3 regions of the Pseudomonas sp. Tn43 genome follow, and region 1 is predicted to be linked to each of the others. Evidence: predicted binding sites of a transcription regulator. Region 1 holds the regulator's gene; each other region holds the start of a gene.
What was found. The regulator FliA, encoded in region 1, starts transcription of late flagellar genes. The targets are predictions, from matches to a motif close to CTAAAGTTTNNNNNNNNNNNGCCGNTAA.

Region 1 (6,389 bases):
ACGGCGCGCAAAACATCGCGCTGGTGAGCATGGACAGCTATCGCATCGGCGCTCAGGAACAGCTCAAGACCCTGGGCCGCATCCTCAATGTGTCGGTGACCCACGTCGACCCGGGCCAATCGCTGGTGCAGGCGCTGGAGCCTTTGCTGCGCAAACGCGTGGTGCTGATCGATACCGCCGGCCTTCAGGCCAGCGACCCGGCACTGCGCATGCAGCTCGAAAGTCTGGCCGGACGGGGCATCAAATCAAAAAATTATCTGGTCTTGGCAACCACCAGCCAGAAACAGGTTCTAACCGCCGCTTATCACAGTTACAAACGTTGCGGCCTCGCCGGCTGCATCCTGACTAAACTGGATGAAACGGCAAGCTTGGGCGAGGTGTTGAGCCTGGCCATCAGTCATGAACTGCCGGTGGCTTACCTCACCGATGGCCCGCGGATCCCGGATGATTTGCATCTGCCGCGTCGTCATCAGCTGGTCAGTCGCGCCGTTAGCGTGCAAATGCAGGAAGAACCCAGCGAAGAAGCCATGGCTGACATGTTCGCTGATATTTACCACAGCCCGACCAAGCAGGTTGGCTGAGGTGCTAATGAACAGTTTTTGTACCTACATCGATGGTCTGCCATGCATTGTTCAGTTGGTGAACGCGCAGCCAGTAATGTGGCCTCCGTCTAAGTAAGACAAGGTAAAGAAATAACATGGGCAGCATGCATCCCGTACAGGTGATCGCGGTGACCGGCGGCAAAGGTGGCGTCGGCAAGACTAACGTGTCAGTGAACTTGTCCCTGGCTCTAGCGGAGCTCGGCCGGCGCGTCATGCTGCTGGACGCCGATCTGGGGCTGGCGAACGTCGACGTCCTGCTGGGACTGACACCCAAACGCACGTTGGCCGACGTGATTGAAGGCCGCTGTGAGCTGCGCGACGTCCTGTTGCAAGGGCCCGGCGGTATTCGCATCGTGCCGGCGGCGTCCGGAACCCAGAGCATGGTTCATCTGAGCCCGGCCCAGCATGCCGGCCTGATCCAGGCGTTCAGCGACATTGGCGACAACCTTGACGTATTGGTGATCGACACTGCTGCGGGTATCGGTGACTCGGTGGTCAGTTTCGTTCGCGCCGCTCAGGAAGTGCTGCTGGTGGTGTGCGATGAGCCGACGTCAATTACCGACGCCTACGCGCTGATCAAATTGCTGAATCGCGACTACGGCATGAATCGTTTCCGCGTCCTGGCCAACATGGCGCAGAGCCCGCAGGAAGGTCGCAACCTGTTCGCCAAGTTGACCAAGGTCACGGATCGTTTCCTCGACGTCGCCTTACAATACGTCGGTGCCGTGCCTTACGACGAAAGCGTGCGCAAGGCCGTGCAGAAGCAGCGTGCTGTCTACGAAGCCTTCCCGCGCTCCAAATGTGCCCTGGCGTTCAAGGCCATTGCGCAAAAGGTCGACACCTGGCCACTGCCGGCCAACCCACGCGGGCACCTGGAGTTTTTCGTCGAGCGCCTCGTGCAACAGACCGCAGGACCCGTCCTATGACAGCCAGTGGCTACAACCTCTACAAGAAGTCGGCGCGTGACGCGCAGTACGAGCTGATCGAGCGTTACGCGCCACTGGTCAAACGCATTGCCTACCACTTGCTGGCGCGTCTGCCGGCCAGTGTCCAGGTCGAAGACCTGATCCAGGCCGGGATGATCGGCCTGCTTGAAGTATCAACCAAATACGACGCCAGCAAAGGCGCGAGCTTCGAGACGTACGCGGGCATTCGAATCCGTGGCGCGATGCTCGATGAAGTGCGCAAGGGGGACTGGGCGCCACGTTCGGTTCACCGTAATACCCGCATGGTCAGCGACGCCATTCGCTCGATTGAAGCTAAAACCGGCCGTGACGCTAAAGATCACGAAGTTGCGGCCGAACTCCAATTGAGTCTCGACGATTACTACGGGATTTTGAACGACACCCTGGGCAGCCGGTTATTCAGTTTCGACGATCTGTTGCAGGACGGCGAACACGAAGGGCTGCACGAGGATGGCGCCAGTGCTCATCTCGAGCCGTCACGCGATCTGGAAGATGAACGCTTCCAGGCAGCGCTGGCGGACGCGATTGCCAATTTGCCGGAGCGTGAGCGACTGGTGTTGGCGCTGTACTACGACGAAGAGTTGAACCTCAAGGAAATCGGTGAGGTCCTGGGGGTCAGCGAATCGCGGGTCAGCCAGTTACACAGCCAGTGCGCGGCCCGTTTGCGGGGGCGTTTGGGGGAGTGGCGAGCGCGCTGACAGGCAGTGTGGGGACACTGCGAACGAGGTGGGTACGGCATTTTGCTGCATCTGCCACGGCCCGTTGTAATCCATGCAACTGTTGAGTGTTACGCCGAATTGATTGAACGGCGCGTTCAGGTGCTGCGCGCGTTTTAAGACTGCTTGGAGGTCGAATTGGACAAGAATATGAAAATCCTCATCGTTGATGACTTCTCAACGATGCGGCGAATCATAAAAAACCTGTTGCGTGACCTTGGGTTCACCAACACGGTCGAGGCTGACGATGGCACCACCGCCATTCCGGTCCTCAACAGCGGGAGCATCGACTTTCTGGTAACGGACTGGAACATGCCCGGCATGACCGGTATTGATCTGCTGCGCCATGTGCGTGCCGATGAAAAGCTCAAACACCTGCCGGTGTTGATGGTCACGGCCGAAGCCAAGCGCGAGCAAATCATCGAAGCCGCTCAGGCGGGTGTGAACGGTTATGTGGTCAAGCCATTCACGGCTCAGGCGTTGAAAGACAAGATTGAAAAGATCTTCGAACGCATCGGTTGATGTGCAAAGCCAGTCCGTCACGGGGGAGCTATGGGGCATAACGAATCTTCGCAGGGCGATTTTGAATCGACTCTGAAAAAACACGCGGTCGAACTGGTCGAGAGCCTTGAAAAAGGCAGGTTCGGCGACGCTGTGCAACTGATCCATGAGCTCAACCAGACCCGTGACCGCGGCCTGTACCAGGAAGTGGGCAAGCTCACCCGCGAGCTGCATAGCGCGATCGTCAATTTCCAGATTGACCCGCACATGCCGCAAGCCGAGGAAGTGTCTCAGATCACGGATGCCACCGAGCGCCTGGGTTATGTGGTCAAGCTGACCGAGGCCGCAGCCAACCGCACCATGGACCTGGTGGAAAACGCCACGCCGCTGATCAACAGCCTGAGCGATGAAGCCCAGGCGCTGAGCGCGGATTGGGGACGGTTCATGCGTCGCGAAGTCGGGGCTGAAGAGTTCCGTGAACTGGCCCGGCGGGTCGAGGGTTTCCTGGCACGCAGCAGTGAAGACAATCGCGTCGTGTCGAGCAATCTCAACGACATTCTGCTGGCCCAGGATTACCAGGACCTCACCGGCCAGGTGATCAAGCGCGTGACCCAGTTGGTCACCGAAGTGGAAAGCAACCTGCTCAAGCTCGTGCTAATGGCCAGTCAGGTCGATCGCTTTGCGGGTATCGAACATGACCGTGAAGCGATGCTGGCTGAAAAAGATCCGCAAAAACATCTCTCTCAGGGTGAAGGTCCGCAGATTCATGCCGATAAAAGAGAAGACGTTGTGTCCGGTCAGGACGATGTGGACGATTTGCTATCCAGTCTTGGATTTTAGGTTAGACCTTTAGGAGCACCCCCTTAATGAGCTTCGGCGCCGATGAAGAGATCCTTCAGGATTTCCTGGTTGAGGCCGGCGAGATTCTAGAGCAACTGTCCGAACAGCTGGTCGAGCTTGAAAGCCGACCGGATGATGCGGATTTGCTCAATGCAATTTTTCGCGGTTTTCACACTGTAAAAGGGGGCGCCGGCTTCCTCCAGCTCAACGAGTTGGTGGAGTGCTGTCACATCGCCGAGAACGTGTTCGACATCCTGCGCAAGGGAGAGCGACGCGTTGACTCGGAACTGATGGACGTGGTTCTCGAGGCACTGGACGCGGTGAACGGCATGTTCAGCGAAGTTCGCGAACGCAGCCCGATTACGGCTGCCACGCCTGAGTTGCTTGCAGCGTTGGCCCGTCTGGCCGAGCCGCAAACCGCCGATGAAGCGGCACCTGTCGCGCAAATGATGGAAGAGCCTGCCGCCGAAAGCGACTCAGGCGACATTACCGATAACGAATTCGAACAACTGCTGGACTCACTGAATGCCGTCAAGGCTCAAGCCGAGGCTCCGGCGGCTGCGCCAGTGCCGACCAGCGATGCGGCGCCCAGTGACGAAATCACCGATGCCGAGTTCGAGTCGTTGCTCGATCAATTGCACGGCAAAGGCCAGTTCGCCGTCGATGCCGTGGTCCCGGCGCCCGCAGCACCATCTGCCCCGAAAGCCGCAGGCGACAGCTCCGACATCACCGACGACGAGTTCGAAGCACTGCTCGACCAGTTGCACGGCAAAGGCAACTTTGCGGTCGATGCATTGGAGTCGGCGATTGCTGCGGCCCCGGCCCCGGCTGCGCCAACCGCTAAAGCGGCCGGCGACGATCTGATCTCCGATCACGAGTTCGAATCGCTGCTCGACGAATTGCATGGCAAGGGCAAGTTCACCGAGGTGGGCACTGGCGCAGTGGTTTCTGCTCCTGTCGCCAAGGCGCTCACACCGGTTGTGACACCTGTGGCCAAATCGCCCGAGCCAAAAGCCGAAGCGCCGAAACCGGCCGCCGCTGCCGCACCGGCACCTGCTCGTGCCCCGGCCGCGCCGCCACCGGAAAAACCGGCCAGCGAAGCCGAGACCACCGTGCGGGTCGATACCGCGCGTCTCGACGAGATCATGAACATGGTCGGCGAGTTGGTACTGGTGCGTAACCGCCTGGTCCGCCTGGGCCTCAACAGCGGCGACGAAGCCATGTCCAAGGCCGTGTCGAACCTCGATGTGGTCACGGCCGACCTGCAAACCGCGGTCATGAAGACCCGGATGCAGCCGATCAAGAAAGTTTTCGGGCGCTTCCCGCGTCTGGTTCGCGACCTGGCTCGCCAGCTCAAGAAAGAGATCAACCTGGAACTGGTGGGCGAAGAAACCGACCTCGACAAGAACCTCGTCGAGGCCCTGGCCGACCCGCTGGTCCACTTGGTGCGCAACTCGGTCGACCACGGTATCGAAGAGCCGGCTGAGCGCGAAGCGATGGGCAAGCCCCGCAGCGGCAAGGTGATCCTGTCCGCGGAACAGGAAGGCGACCACATCCTGCTGTCCATCTCCGATGACGGCAAGGGCATGGACGCCGATGTCCTGCGCGGTATCGCCGTGAAGAAAGGCCTGATGGACAAGGATGCGGCGGACCGTCTCAGCGAGTCGGATTGCTTCAACCTGATCTTTGCGCCGGGCTTCTCGACCAAGACCGAGATTTCCGACGTCTCCGGGCGCGGCGTGGGCATGGACGTGGTGAAAACCAAGATCGCCCAGCTCAACGGCACCATCAATATCTACTCGACCAAGGGCAAAGGCTCGAAGATCGTCATCAAGGTCCCGCTGACCCTGGCGATCATGCCGACGCTGATGGTCATGCTCGGCAACCAGGCGTTCGCGTTCCCGCTGGTGAACGTCAATGAGATCTTCCACCTCGACCTGTCGCGCACCAACGTGGTGGACGGCCAGGAAGTGGTGATCGTGCGGGACAAGGCGCTGCCATTGTTCTACCTCAAGCGCTGGCTGGTCAGCTCCGCGGCTCACGAAGAGCAGCGCGAAGGCCATGTGGTGATCCTTTCGGTGGGCACCCAGCGGATCGGCTTTGTCGTCGATCAGCTGGTGGGTCAGGAAGAAGTGGTCATCAAGCCATTGGGCAAAATGCTCCAGGGAACACCGGGCATGTCAGGCGCCACCATTACCGGTGACGGCCGCATTGCACTGATTCTCGATGTGCCGAGCATGCTCAAGCGTTACGCCGCACGGCGTATTTGATTCTGCGGGAGCGGGGCGACGGAGCCTCGCCCCGTCTAACGGAGTGTTTATGGCAGTCAAAGTCCTGGTGGTGGACGATTCGGGGTTTTTCCGCCGCCGCGTCTCGGAAATTCTTTCAGCGGATTCCAATATCCAGGTCATCGGTACGGCGACCAACGGCAAAGAGGCGATCGATCAGGCGCTGGCGCTCAAGCCAGACGTGATCACCATGGACTACGAGATGCCGATGATGGATGGCATCACGGCCGTGCGGCACATCATGCAACGCTGCCCGACCCCGGTGTTGATGTTCTCCTCGCTGACTCATGAAGGCGCGCGGGTCACCCTCGATGCGCTGGACGCCGGCGCGGTGGACTTCCTGCCGAAGAATTTCGAAGACATCTCGCGTAACCCGGAGAAGGTCAAGCAACTGCTGTGCGAGAAAATTCTCAGCATCTCGCGCAGTAACCGTCGTGTCAGCGCCTACAGTGCCCCGGCTCCAGTGGCCGCACCAGT
Region 2 (6,389 bases), 160 kb from region 1:
TGATAGACGAACCGTTCGACCTGACGCTGCACCAGGCCACTCATGTTGTGAAAGCGCACGCCGGCGAAGGTGGTGTTGATCTTTTCTTCAAAGTGCAGGTAACGCAGTTCGACCGGGGCCGTCATGTTGCCGAAGGGCAGGGCTGCGACAAAACGGTCGTAGACCTGGCCCAGTTGCAGCTTGGCGGTGATATCGCCCTCAAAGCGCAGCTTGCAGCCGGTGGCAGAGATGTCCAGCAGTTTGCCGCCGATGGCCGATTTGAGTTTGTCGCCACCCAAGTCGACATCGACCAGTTGCGCCAGCTTCAACGCGGCGCGGAAAGCGTTGCGGCGCTGGTGATAAACCACTTCAGCGGGCAGTGCGCCACGGTAGCAGCGGCCATCGCCAGAGTCATGGATGGTCAGCGGGCCATTGCTTTCCCAGGCGATGCGCACGCCGTCGTGGAAGCCTTCGACCTTGAACGGTTCGCCGGCGAGCAAGAAGCGCTCGCCATCGCGTGGGATCATTTCGTCCAGGGCGATCATGTTGCTGTCACGGTCGATGTCCACCAGATAACTCTGGAAGCGCTGGCTGCGCTCATGGAACGTGATGATCAGCGGGTCATGGCTGTCTTGCAGCTGACGCAGATTGCCGGAGATTTCCAGGGGCGTAGTGAGCACCTTGGGTGGCTGCGGAGCATCTTCCGCGTTTAAGGCATTGAACACGGGGCATCAATCTCCAGACCAATATGACTATTTGCCAGCATTCTGCCAGCATGTTTCGCGTCTTGATAGAGCGTGCGCGTTGAAAGGCTCAAGCCTGACTGAGCGGGCGTGGCTTTGCGAGCTTGGAGGTTGATCCGCGGGCATCATAAAGCGCTGGCGGCTCGCCGCCGGTGAGGATTTTCAACTGGTTGGCCGTGGCGGCCTGCTGCACCAGAATCGACTGGCCATTGTTGACGTTGGCGGCCTGGCACCGGGCCAGGAGGTCAGTCAGCACATCGCTCTGTGCCAGCAACTGATCGCCAATGCTCGAATGGCTGGCAAGTTGTTCCAGGCCCTGGCGATTGGTTGGCAGGTTGAGACCGGCGAGGATTTCACTGCGCTTGCGGCCATGCTGCTCAAGCAAAATGATCAATGCCTGTTTCTGCGCCAGAATTTCTTCGAGCAGTGGCATGTCACGACCGTGCAGCGCGAGGGACTCGGTTTGCAGCAGTTCCAGCAAGTGTTGCGCCGGGGCAAAGTCGTCGATGATCAGTTGCAGTAAATTAGTGTCGTGCATGGCTGGCCTTGGGTTTTAAGCGTCCAAAAGCCTGGCGCGGCCGTGGCCTAGCGCTGGGCTTCGAAGTTGAGCAGTTTGCTGGCTACACGGTTGCTGTCGACTTTATAGCTGCCATCGGCAATCGCTGCTTTCAACTCGGCCACGCGGGCCTTGTCGACGGCAGGCTGATCACGCAGCTTGTCAGTGACCTTCTGCAACTGTTGAGCCTCATTGCTGAGGTGTACCGACTCCCCGCTTTTGGTGGTACTGGCCTGTTCGGCCGGGGTATTCAGCGGCGTGGATTGGCCGGCTTCGGCGGTTTCCTTCGCTGCGCTGGTACGTGTACTGCCCGTAAGTGACGAGGAGCTGTTTAAACGACTGAAATCGATGACCATGACAAAAAACCTCTGGGTATTTGGACGCTTGCCATGTTTTCGGCCATTGCTGTGAAAACTTTAGGCCCATTTATCAATGAGCTTGCATGCGCCAGCGTGTGTCCTGCATGCGGCACAGTTTAGGCAACAGCCCAGTGGCGCGCCATCTCTTCACAAACTACATGGTCGCTTACATAGACACTTCCACCTGCCCGGGCGCGGTGACTTGCGCCTTGATAACCCGCTGGGAGTTCAGGTTTTTCACGCGAATCTGTTCGCTCATGCCGCCATTGGACAGCGCTTCACCCGGCATACGCACACTGAGCGTACCGCTACGGGCAGTAATCACTACCTGATCGCCCTTGCGAATGACTTCCGCCTGTTCGAGATGCACCAGGGTAATCACCTGATCGGCGACCATTGGTCGGGTCAGTTTTTGTCCGATCGCTTGATCGACGGAAGTCAGAAAGCCTTGATTTATCAGGCTGATATCGCGCTCTCGCAGGGTTACGTCCTGAGGTTCGATAATTCCTGTGCGTTTGAGTGGACGGGTGGTGGTCACGATGTCGCGAAACAGCCGTACTTGAGCGGGTACAAAGACTGTCCAGGGAGAGGCGCCGTCACAGCGAACCTTGACCGTAACCCGGCCCAGAGGCCTTGACGGGCTCTCAAGGCTGGCTGTCAATTCCTTGTCGCACATAGGCATGCGCAAGCGCGGATCGAGCTGGCTGACCTCGATCTCGTAGCGTCCTTGCGTTTGACTGGTGGCCAAATAGTCTTCTACGGTGAATTCAAGAAAGCCCTGAGTGACGCCGATAAGCATGTCAGGCAAGGTAACTGCGTCAGCAAGGGCAGGGCTGCCAGCGTTGAACAGGCAAGCGGCCGACACCGCGCAGAGTAATCTGCGGCAGGCTGAAGCCAGGTGTCGGAAAAATGTCGGTTCTGTGTTCATAAAAGTTAAAAAGCAAGCGCCGTGCCGTTTCGTGAAGAATGTGCGTCGCAACACACTTAGCGTTGGTGTAGGAGTCTGGGCATGGCTGGTGTAATGGATTCGGTGAACCAGCGCACGCAACTGGTGGGGCAGAATCGCCTTGAGCTGTTGTTGTTCCGTCTCGACGGCCAGCAGCTGTATGGGATCAACGTGTTCAAGGTTCGTGAGGTGCTGCAATGCCCCAAGCTAACCCTGATGCCCAAGTCCAGTCCCGTCGTGTGCGGTGTGGCGAATATTCGGGGGGCGACCATTCCGATTCTGGATCTGGCGATGGCGACCGGTTCCGGAGCGCTGAAAGATCAAAGCAATCCCTTCGTGATCATCACGGAGTACAACACCAAGACCCAGGGTTTCCTGGTTCGGTCGGTGGAGCGGATCGTCAACATGAACTGGGAGGAGATTCATCCGCCTCCCAAGGGCACCGGGCGCGATCACTACCTGACGGCGGTGACTCGGGTCGACAATCAGTTGGTCGAAATCATCGACGTCGAGAAGGTGCTGGCGGAAGTGGCCCCGACACCGGAAGCCATTTCGGCGGGCGTGGTCGATGTCGAGACGCAGCACAAGGCGTTGTCTTTGCGCGTGCTGACGGTCGATGACTCATCGGTGGCGCGCAAGCAGGTGACCCGTTGCCTGCAAACCATCGGCGTCGAAGTGGTGGCGCTGAACGACGGTCGGCAAGCGCTGGATTACCTGCGCAAGCTGGTCGACGAGGGCAAGAAGCCGGAAGAGGAGTTCCTGATGATGATCTCCGACATCGAGATGCCGGAGATGGACGGGTACACCCTGACGGCCGAGATCCGCAACGACCCACGCATGCAAAAGCTGCATATCATCCTGCATACTTCGTTGTCGGGTGTGTTCAATCAGGCGATGGTCAAGAAGGTCGGTGCCGATGACTTCCTGGCCAAATTCCGTCCTGATGACCTGGCATCCCGGGTAGTCGACCGGATCAAAGCAGCAGATAACAGCTAGGGGCCTTCTGCCCCTGGCGGTCAACACGAGTTAAGAGGCGGCATCTTTGTCTACGGGTAATTTGGATTTCGAACAGTTCCGGGTCTTCCTGGAAAAAGCCTGTGGCATTTTGCTCGGTGAAAACAAGCAATACCTGGTCTCGAGCCGTCTCAACAAACTGATGGAACAGCAGGGCATCAAGTCGCTGGGTGAGCTGGTCCAGCGCATCCAGACCCAGCCGCGCAGCGGTTTGCGCGAGATGGTGGTAGATGCCATGACGACCAACGAAACCCTATGGTTTCGTGATACCTATCCGTTTGAAGTCTTGAAGAACAAGGTTTTGCCTGCAGCGATCAAGGCAAGCCCCGGCCAGCGCTTGCGGATCTGGTCGGCGGCGTGTTCGTCGGGTCAGGAACCGTATTCGCTGTCGATGTCCATCGATGAGTTCGAACGGGTCAACATGGGCCAGTTGAAGATGGGCGTGCAGATCGTTGCCACTGACCTGTCCGGCACCATGCTGACCAACTGCAAGACCGGCGAATACGACAGCCTGGCCATCGGCCGCGGTCTGTCGCCCGAGCGCCTTCAGCGTTACTTCGACCCGAAAGGGCCAGGGCGCTGGGCGATCAAGGCGCCGATCAAGAGTCGGGTTGAGTTTCGCTCGTTCAACCTGCTGGACAGCTACGCGAGCCTGGGCAAGTTCGACATCGTGTTCTGCCGCAACGTGCTGATCTACTTCTCTGCGGAAGTGAAGAAGGACATCCTGTTGCGCATCCACAGCACGCTGAAGCCGGGCGGTTATCTGTTCCTTGGCGCGTCCGAAGCGCTGAACGGTTTGCCGGACCATTACCAGATGGTCCAGTGCAGCCCGGGGATCATTTACCAGGCGAAGTGATGCAAAAGCGACAGGCATAAAAAACGGGAGTCCTCAGGGGCTCCCGTTTTTTTTGTGCCTGATTTCTCATTCTCGCCGCATTACCTGTAGGAGCGAGGCTTGCCCGCGAAGGCGGTGTATCAGACACAAAATCGCTGACTGACACATCGCTTTCGCGGGCAAGCCTCGCTCCTACAGTGGTCGGTGTAGTTCCTGATAAGCGGCAGAAAAGCGGCAGGCGGCGGAAACCGGTTGCCGCTTTTCTGGCATTGCCGGTTTGCCACCGCGCGCAAAGCCCCGGTTTACGGGGTTTTTTGAATTGGCACGACGCTTGCTATGTCCCTGTTACGAAAAATCAGGTCACCCGAAGGTTTCCCGACATGAGCATCAGCTTCGATAAAGCGCTCGGTATCCATGAACAAGCCTTGGGCTTCCGCGCCCAGCGTGCCGAAGTCCTGGCCAATAACATCGCCAACGCCGACACCCCGAACTACAAGGCTCGGGATCTGGACTTCTCGAAAGTGCTCGCCGAGCAGAACGAGAAAACCAAAAACGGCAAGTTCGCCTTGAACATGACCAACAGCCGTCACATCGAAGCTGAAGGCATGGGCAATGGCGACGAGTCGCTGATGTATCGCACGCCGATGCAACCGTCGATCGACCAGAACACCGTGGACGCTCAACTGGAACAGTCGAATTACGCGGAAAACGCGGTCAACTTCCAGGCCAGCTTCACCCTGCTCAACAGTAAATTCAAAGGGCTGGTATCAGCCCTGCGCGGAGAGTAAGTCATGTCCCTTGCCAGTGTTTTCAACATTGCCGGTAGCGGCATGAGTGCCCAGACCACTCGTCTGAACACCGTCGCCTCGAACATCGCCAACGCCGAGACCGTCTCCTCGAGCATCGACCAGACCTACCGTGCCCGCCACCCGGTATTCGCCACCATGTTCCAGGGCAGCCAGAGCGGCGGCAGCGATTCACTGTTCCAGAACCAGGACGCTGCCGGTCAAGGCGTGCAAGTGCTGGGTGTGGTCGAAGACCAGAGCAACCTTGACGCGCGCTACGAGCCGAACCATCCGGCTGCCGATGGCAAGGGCTACGTCTATTACCCGAACGTCAACGTCGTCGAAGAAATGGCCGACATGATTTCCGCGAGCCGTTCGTTCCAGACCAACGCCGAAATGATGAACACCGCCAAAACCATGATGCAGAAGGTCCTGACCCTGGGTCAGTGATAAGGGGCGATTCATATGAGCGTTATCAGCGATGTTCTGGCCAATTCTTCGGTCCAGACCCCAACCACCAAAGACAGCCTGACTTCCGCCGCTACCGGCGGCCAGGCGCTGGGCAAGGACGCGTTCCTGCAACTGTTGGTGACTCAGCTGAAAAACCAGAACCCGCTCGATCCTCAGGACAACAGCGAGTTCGTGGCGCAACTGGCGCAGTTCAGTAGCCTGGAAGGTATTACCACGCTGAACGATACGGTCAGCGGCCTTGCCAACAGCTACAGCTCCTCGCAAGCCTTGCAGGCTTCTTCGCTGGTGGGGCGCTCCGTCATTGCGCAGACCGACAAAACCCTGGTCGACACTTCCAAGAGCCTTAACGGAACCGTCGTGGTGCCTACCTCGGTTTCCGCCGCCACCGTCAAGATCACCAACTCGGAAGGCAAGACCATCCGTACGCTCGAGTTGGGCAGTCAAAGTGCCGGTAATGCCAGTTTCATCTGGGACGGCAAAGACGATGCGGGCGCGGTGGCACCGGCGGGTACCTACACCTTCGGCGCAACGACCACCATCGACAGCAAGGCGACATCACTGATTACTTACCTGCCAGCGACCGTTAACAGCGTGACCATCAGCCAGACCGGCGGTGAGTTGATGCTGAACCTGGCAGGCATGGGCAGCGTTGCCCTGTCCAAAGTACAAACCATTGGTATATAGAGCCGACTACACGGCAC
Region 3 (6,389 bases), 240 kb from region 1:
TTGAACAACATCAGTTGCGATCGCGAACGGGTCGCGCAATTGCTATCCAATCTGGTAGCAAACGCCGTTGTCCATGGAGATCCCCACGGCCCGATCGAAGTCAGTGCAAAGGTCAAGGAAGGACACTTTGTGTTGAGCGTGAAGAACCAGGGGCTGATTGCCGAGGATGCGCTACCGCACCTGTTCCAGCCCTACTCGAAGCCAACTGGCGGATCACCGCAGGCCGGGCTCGGGCTAGGGTTGTACATTGCCAGTCAGATTGCGCAGTCTCATGGGGGGCGGCTTGATGTGAAATCAACTCCGTCCGAGGGGACGGAGTTCATGTTTACGCTGGCGTTGGCACAGTAGCCTCAACGCTCTCCGTTAGCGTGGCTGACGGACGATTGGCTGTTAAATACCTCCACCTTGCAACGGAAAGAATCTGAGGTGGAGGTCGTTCCGTCCAGATGTTTGATCACGTAGAAAAACTCCCCCGTGCCAGCGATTAGAGCGAGTTTCTCTTTACTCAAAGAAACGTGCACAGGAAAGGAATCACCTTCTCGATAGACGTGAGAGGCAACCTCGATGTTGCCGCACGATACTGTGATTCTTTCGCCTGCTTTAAAATGTTCACGTGCCGGAACGACCACTTTCGGAATCAGCGGGTCTGCCTGGTTAACGTAAAGAACAACAATCTGACCGCCGACAAGTGTCATTGGGCTCAATGTTTCGATCATCGCAACCTCCTTGTGAAAGTACTGGCGGGTCAAATAGGCGCGCCAGGCGTTATGTAGCGCTGCGTGAAAAAACTTGTCTACTGTCAGAAATTACAGGTTGCGGCTGAATCAGGTGACGCAACCGAACGTATTCGATCAACGGTCACCTGAGCATTGCGTATGCCTTAATTTTCAGGCGGACGTGCTGAAAAGCGCGCCGGGCATATTGCCCATTTCACTAGGCACTCAACCGCGCCGTCACTTCATTCAATTGCCCCGACAAGCCATGCAGATTGTGGCTTGCCGCTTCGGTGCGCTGCACGTTGTCCAGGTTGGTACTGGCGATGCTGGTGATTTCGGTGAGGTTGCGCGAAATGTCTTCGGCCACTGACGTCTGTTCTTCGGCGGCGGTGGCGATCTGGCGGTTCATGTCACGAATGGCTTCCACGGCATGGGTGATGCGCTCGAGCATGGCGCCGGCCTGGGTCACTTGCTCGACGCTTTCTTCGCTGCGCGACTGGCCGCTTTCGATCGCCTGGGCCGCGTCCATCGCACCGGTTTGCACGGTTTGAATGATCTGGTTGATCTCGATGATCGACGCTGCCGTGCGCTGGGCCAGGCTGCGCACTTCATCGGCGACCACCGCAAAACCACGCCCGGCTTCACCGGCACGGGCCGCTTCGATGGCGGCATTGAGCGCCAGCAGGTTGGTCTGCTCGGCGATGCCGCGAATCACTTCCAGCACTTTACCGATGCGCCCGCTGTCGGCTTCCAGACGACGGATGACCGTGGCGGTGTTAGCGATTTCGCCGCGCATTTGGGTGATGGTGTGAATGGTGCCCTGCATGACTTTTTCGCCCTGCTGGGCGGATTGATCGGCGTCATCGGCCGCCCGTGCCGCGTCCGCTGCGTGGCGCGCGACTTCTTGCGCGGTGGCGGACATTTCGTTCATCGCCGTGGCCACTTGATCGGTGCGATTGAATTGCTCGTTGGTGCCGCTGGCCATGAGGCCGGCAATCGAATTCAGCTCACCGCTGGCGCTGTCCAGATCCGTCGCGCTGCGCTGCAAACGGTTGAAGGTTTCGGCGAGGAAATCGCGCAAGGTGTTGGCGGCTCTCGCCAGGTTGCCCAATTCATCCTGACGATGGCTGGCCACGCGCTCGGCGAAGCGCCCTTGGCTGAGTTGTGCCACGTAGTCGATCAGCTTGCGAATCGGTTCCACCAGGTTGCGGTTGACCAGCCACAGACTCAACAGGCCAATCAGCAGGCCCGATACCAGCATCACCACAAGCCCCAACCACACCGTCCGATCGGCGCTGGCGCTGATCAGCTTCGATTGCTCGGTGCCCTGCTTGCGCAACTCACTGACCAACTCGCTCATCTGCTCACTGGCTGCACGGTCCACACCCTTGACCGCGTTGTCGCCGGCTGTCGGGTCGGCACCGGCGGCCACGTAGGCGTCACGGCCCTTCTGATAGGCCACCCCTAATACACGATGCTCTTCACGCAGGCGTTCGATGCGAGTCTTGAGTTGCGGCTCGATGCCCTTCTGCCCGGCCAGTTCACCGAGGATGCCCTGCACATCGCGCTGACGGTCCTCGAACTGCTTCCAGTATTTGTCCAGGTTCGCAGGTTCCTTGCCGCGCAGCAGAACGTTTTTCCACTCCTGAACCTGCACCTTGAATTGCAGGTTGGCTTCATCGATCAATTGCGAGGTGTGCAACGGACCTTCAATCAGGTTCGCGTAGTTCTGAACGCCATTGGACAGGAAGTGAAAGCAGGCCAAAGCGATCAGCAACATCGCCAACAGGCTGCCGCTCAACAGGGCGAGGATTTGCGCTCTCAGGGATTTTTGCAAAAACATTCGAGTGGTATCTCATGACAGGGATAAGGCACGCCCAAGTGGCGTGCAAGATGTCCGGACATCCCTGTCAGCGACGCTGGTTCACCACCAGCATCGCAAGATCGACATCAGCGTCATCGGCGGGCCAGAGCCTTTCTTGAGCCCTTCCGACCATCGGTAAGAGGCCGGATTTGCGGCGCCCTCCTGGCACAAAACCTTCAAGGCAGATTGCGATGATGCGGCTCAAGCGAACCAACCTCGCAAGCCCTGCGCACCACCAGCCGCTCACGCATCACGTCATAACCCCAGTGGTACACGTAGGTGTAGGGCAGGAAAAACAGCAGCACGCCGATGTCCAGCAGCAATGCCTGCCACAGGCTGACCTGCAAACACCAGGCAATCAACGGCACACCGAACGCCACCAGGCCGCCTTCGAACAACAGCGCATGCACCCCACGCACCCAAGCGCTACGCACAATCGCCAAGCGCTTGAGCAACCGGTCGAACAGGCCGTTGAAGACCACGTTCCAAGCCAGCGCCAGGGCTGCAATGGCCAGGGTGACCGCACCCATTTCCAGCATGGGTTTGTCCATGATCCAGGCCAGCAGCGGGGTACAGATCAATATCGCCAGCAGTTCGAAACCGATGGCCTGAAAAATTCGTTCAGTGATGGATTTGTTGGCGTTCATGGCCAGGACTCCCCTGAGTGACTGTGGTTGCCATGATCGGTGGTCACGCCGATACTTCATAACCAATAACCATCGACCAAGGCGATAGTTCATGGCTTCCCACGAAGTGCTGCTGGCGTTTGTCCAGGCGGCGACTCAAGGTTCGTTTTCCGCCGCGGCGCGCAAGCTCGGTCGCAGTCAGTCGACCATCAGCGCCGCGGTGGCCAGCCTGGAAATCGACCTTGATCTCGTCCTCTTCGACCGCAGCAGCCGCAAACCGAGCCTGACCCCGGCCGGGCATGTCATGTTGCAACGGGCCGAAGAAATTCTGGCCGCCACCAGCCGTCTGGAAATGACCGCCAGCCAACTGTCCCAAGGCGTCGAGCCGAAGCTGACGGTGGCAATATCCGACACCTATCAGTCCGACCGTTTTGAAGCAGCGCTCAGTGCTTTTGAGCAGCGCTATCCCGACCTGGAACTGGAATGCCTGATCGCCGAATGCGATGACTTGGTGGCATTGGTGCAACGGGGTCGAGCGCACGTTGCCTTCGCCGAGAAGCAGGACAGTTACCCACCAGACCTGGTCAGTTCGACGGTGGACGAGCGCACGGAAATCGCTCTGTTCGTGTCCCACGCTCACCCGTTGGCGAAACTGACCGACATCGATCAGGACGTGCTGCAACAGCACCGTGAGCTGCGTCTGGCGACGATCGTCAATCCGTATGAAAGCCGGGCGAAGGGACGTGTCTGGTCGGCACCCAGTTACCTGATGCTGCTGGAAATGGCCCAGGGCGGATTCGGCTGGGCGCCGTTGCCTCGGTGGTTGGTGGGGCGGTTCGGGGCTGGCTCATTGGTGGAACTGAATGGGCGCGGCTGGCCGAAAACGGTGTACGTCGATGCGCTGTGGTCGCGGCTGCATCCACCGGGGCCGGCGGGGAGTTGGTTGCTTGGCAAGATGTTGGAGTGAAGGTCTTGCGGGCCCCTTCGCGGGCAAGCCTCGCTCCTACAGATTCGGGTCGAGTCGCAGAGGTGTGATCAACTCAATCCTGTAGGAGCGAGGCTTGCCCGCGAAGGGGCCCGCAAGATCACATCACTCCAACGCCCGCAGCCGCCCCTCGATAAACCGCCGCTCCGGCACTTGCTGCGTCAATTCCAACGCCCGCTCATACGCCGCTCGCGCCTCATCCACCCTCCCCAACTGCCGGCAAAATTCTGCCCGCGCCGAATGCGCCAGGTGGTAATCCAGCAATTCGCCCCGCGCCAGAATCCCTTCGACCAACATCAAACCCGCCAACGGGCCATCGCGTTTGGCCAGCGCCGCCGCGCGGTTGAGTTCGATCACCGGTGACGGCACGGCCCGCAGCAGCACGTCATACAGACCGACAATCTGCGGCCAGTCCGTCTCCGCCGCCGTGGGCGCTTCGGCATGCACCGCCGCAATCGCCGCTTGCAGGCAATAAGGCCCGAAACGCCGCGTTGTCAGCGCCCGCTCCACCAATGCGCAACCTTCGGCAATCAACTCGGCGTTCCACAATGAGCGATCCTGTTCATCCAGCACAATCAGTTCACCGCTCGATGAAGTCCTGGCCAGACGCCGGGACTCATGCAACAGCATCAGTGCCAGCAACCCCATCACCTCCGGTTCGGGGAGCAATTCCATCAACAACCGGCCGAGACGAATCGCTTCACGCGTCAGGTCTTCGCGGGTCAATTCGTTGCCGATGGACGCCGAGTAGCCTTCATTGAACACCAGGTAAATCACCCGCAGCACACTGTCGAGACGTTCGGGCAATTCCGTCAGTGTGGGCACCTGATAAGGGATTTTCGCGTCACGAATCTTCGCCTTGGCCCGCACGATGCGCTGGGCGATAGTGGCGGGCGCCGAGAGAAAAGCCCGGGCGATTTCCTCAGTGGTCAGGTCGCAGACTTCGCGCAGGGTCAACGGCACTTGAGCGTCCGCCGCCAATGCCGGGTGACAACAGGTGAAGATCAGCCGCAAGCGATCGTCTTCCACGTCTTCGTCACTCCAGTCAGCCTGCTCCAGCGCTTGCAGTTGAGCGATCAACATCGGTCGGGACGCATTAAAACGCGCGCGTCGGCGCAACACATCGATGGCCTTGAAGCGCCCGGTGGACACGAGCCAGGTGCGCGGGTTGTCCGGCACACCGTCACGCTGCCAGCGTTCGACCGCGACGAAGAACGCCTCGTGCAGCGCTTCTTCGGCGAGGTCGAAATCGCCGAGCAGACGGATCAAAGTCGCCAGAATCCGCCGCGACTCTTCGCGGTAGACCTGCTCGACTCGCGCCCGTACCGATTCGCCGGGCATCAGTGCGGCGTGCCTTCGGCGGGCTTTCGTTGCTGGGATGGCAGACTCATCAAAACACTCCCGTTGTACCGGTTATTCAAGGATTCAACTGACGAACAGGCCGCACCTCGACACAGCCGACCCGGGCCGCCGGAATATTGCCGGCGACCTGCAGGGCTTCATTGAGGTCCTTGGCATCGATCAAATAGAAGCCAGCCAATTGCTCCTTGGTTTCAGCGAACGGACCATCGGTAATCGACATCTTGCCGTTGCGCATGCGCACGGTGGTCGCGGTCTGTACCGACTCCAGCGCTTCGGCGGCGAGCATCCGCCCACTGCCCTGGATCGACTCGGCGTAGGCCATGCATTCAGCGTCCTTGGGGCTGTCGGGCAGCGAGTGCAACTCGTGCTCGTTGCTGTAGACCAGGCATAAATACTTCATGGGGGCTCTCCATTTCTTGGGGACTGTGCCCTGATCGAACGGATCAACTATGGCTGCAGATGGGTGCTTTGGCGCTGCTTTCCGATAAACAGCCCAACGAATCAGATCGAGCGTCAGGGTTCCAGATTGAACAGGGTCGCGCCGCTCGTCATGTCGAACGGTGCCGACCAATGTTCGTGAACGATCTGCCATAAGCCCGCTTCCTGGCGGTAGCACGCGGTGACGCGCATCCAGCAGGCCTGGGTTTCACCCTTTTCATTGGTGCCGCCGCAATGCGCCAGCCAGTGAGCGAAAGCGATCTCCTGCGACGACACGATGTCGACCTCGTGGAACTCGAAAATGTGCGGGCCAGGGCACATCTCCATGCATTCCTGCCAATGCGCCCGGTAAGCCTCCTTGCCCTTGAATTGCAGGGCTTTGACCGCGTCGAAGGAAA

Region 2: flgM (flagellar biosynthesis anti-sigma factor FlgM) is a predicted target of FliA. The motif match lies at 1,671-1,698, and genes of this name have one in related genera.
Region 3: FHW68_RS09805 (methyl-accepting chemotaxis protein) is a predicted target of FliA. The motif match lies at 2,673-2,700, and genes of this name have one in related genera.

What each region holds. Positions count from the first base shown of each region.
Region 1 covers NZ_JACHYG010000003.1:47,422-53,810, reverse strand. The annotation lists gene flhF (flagellar biosynthesis protein FlhF) at 1-581, shown strand, start outside; gene fleN (flagellar synthesis regulator FleN) at 698-1,528, shown strand; gene fliA (RNA polymerase sigma factor FliA) at 1,525-2,265, shown strand; gene FHW68_RS08745 (chemotaxis response regulator CheY) at 2,434-2,805, shown strand; gene FHW68_RS08740 (protein phosphatase CheZ) at 2,836-3,624, shown strand; gene FHW68_RS08735 (chemotaxis protein CheA) at 3,651-5,894, shown strand; gene FHW68_RS08730 (chemotaxis response regulator protein-glutamate methylesterase) at 5,944-6,389, shown strand, end outside.
Region 2 covers NZ_JACHYG010000003.1:204,631-211,019, reverse strand. The annotation lists gene FHW68_RS09495 (flagellar brake protein) at 1-704, opposite strand, end outside; gene FHW68_RS09490 (flagella synthesis protein FlgN) at 793-1,260, opposite strand; gene flgM (flagellar biosynthesis anti-sigma factor FlgM) at 1,308-1,634, opposite strand; gene flgA (flagellar basal body P-ring formation chaperone FlgA) at 1,804-2,565, opposite strand; gene FHW68_RS09475 (chemotaxis protein CheV) at 2,647-3,579, shown strand; gene cheR (protein-glutamate O-methyltransferase CheR) at 3,626-4,453, shown strand; gene flgB (flagellar basal body rod protein FlgB) at 4,813-5,220, shown strand; gene flgC (flagellar basal body rod protein FlgC) at 5,224-5,667, shown strand; gene flgD (flagellar hook assembly protein FlgD) at 5,683-6,372, shown strand.
Region 3 covers NZ_JACHYG010000003.1:282,971-289,359, forward strand. The annotation lists gene FHW68_RS09795 (GAF domain-containing sensor histidine kinase) at 1-348, shown strand, start outside; gene FHW68_RS09800 (hypothetical protein) at 351-716, opposite strand; gene FHW68_RS09805 (methyl-accepting chemotaxis protein) at 934-2,559, opposite strand; gene FHW68_RS09810 (multidrug/biocide efflux PACE transporter) at 2,757-3,227, opposite strand; gene FHW68_RS09815 (LysR family transcriptional regulator) at 3,319-4,173, shown strand; gene FHW68_RS09820 (RNA polymerase sigma factor) at 4,297-5,532, opposite strand; gene FHW68_RS09825 (YciI family protein) at 5,609-5,953, opposite strand; gene FHW68_RS09830 (SgcJ/EcaC family oxidoreductase) at 6,067-6,389, opposite strand, start outside.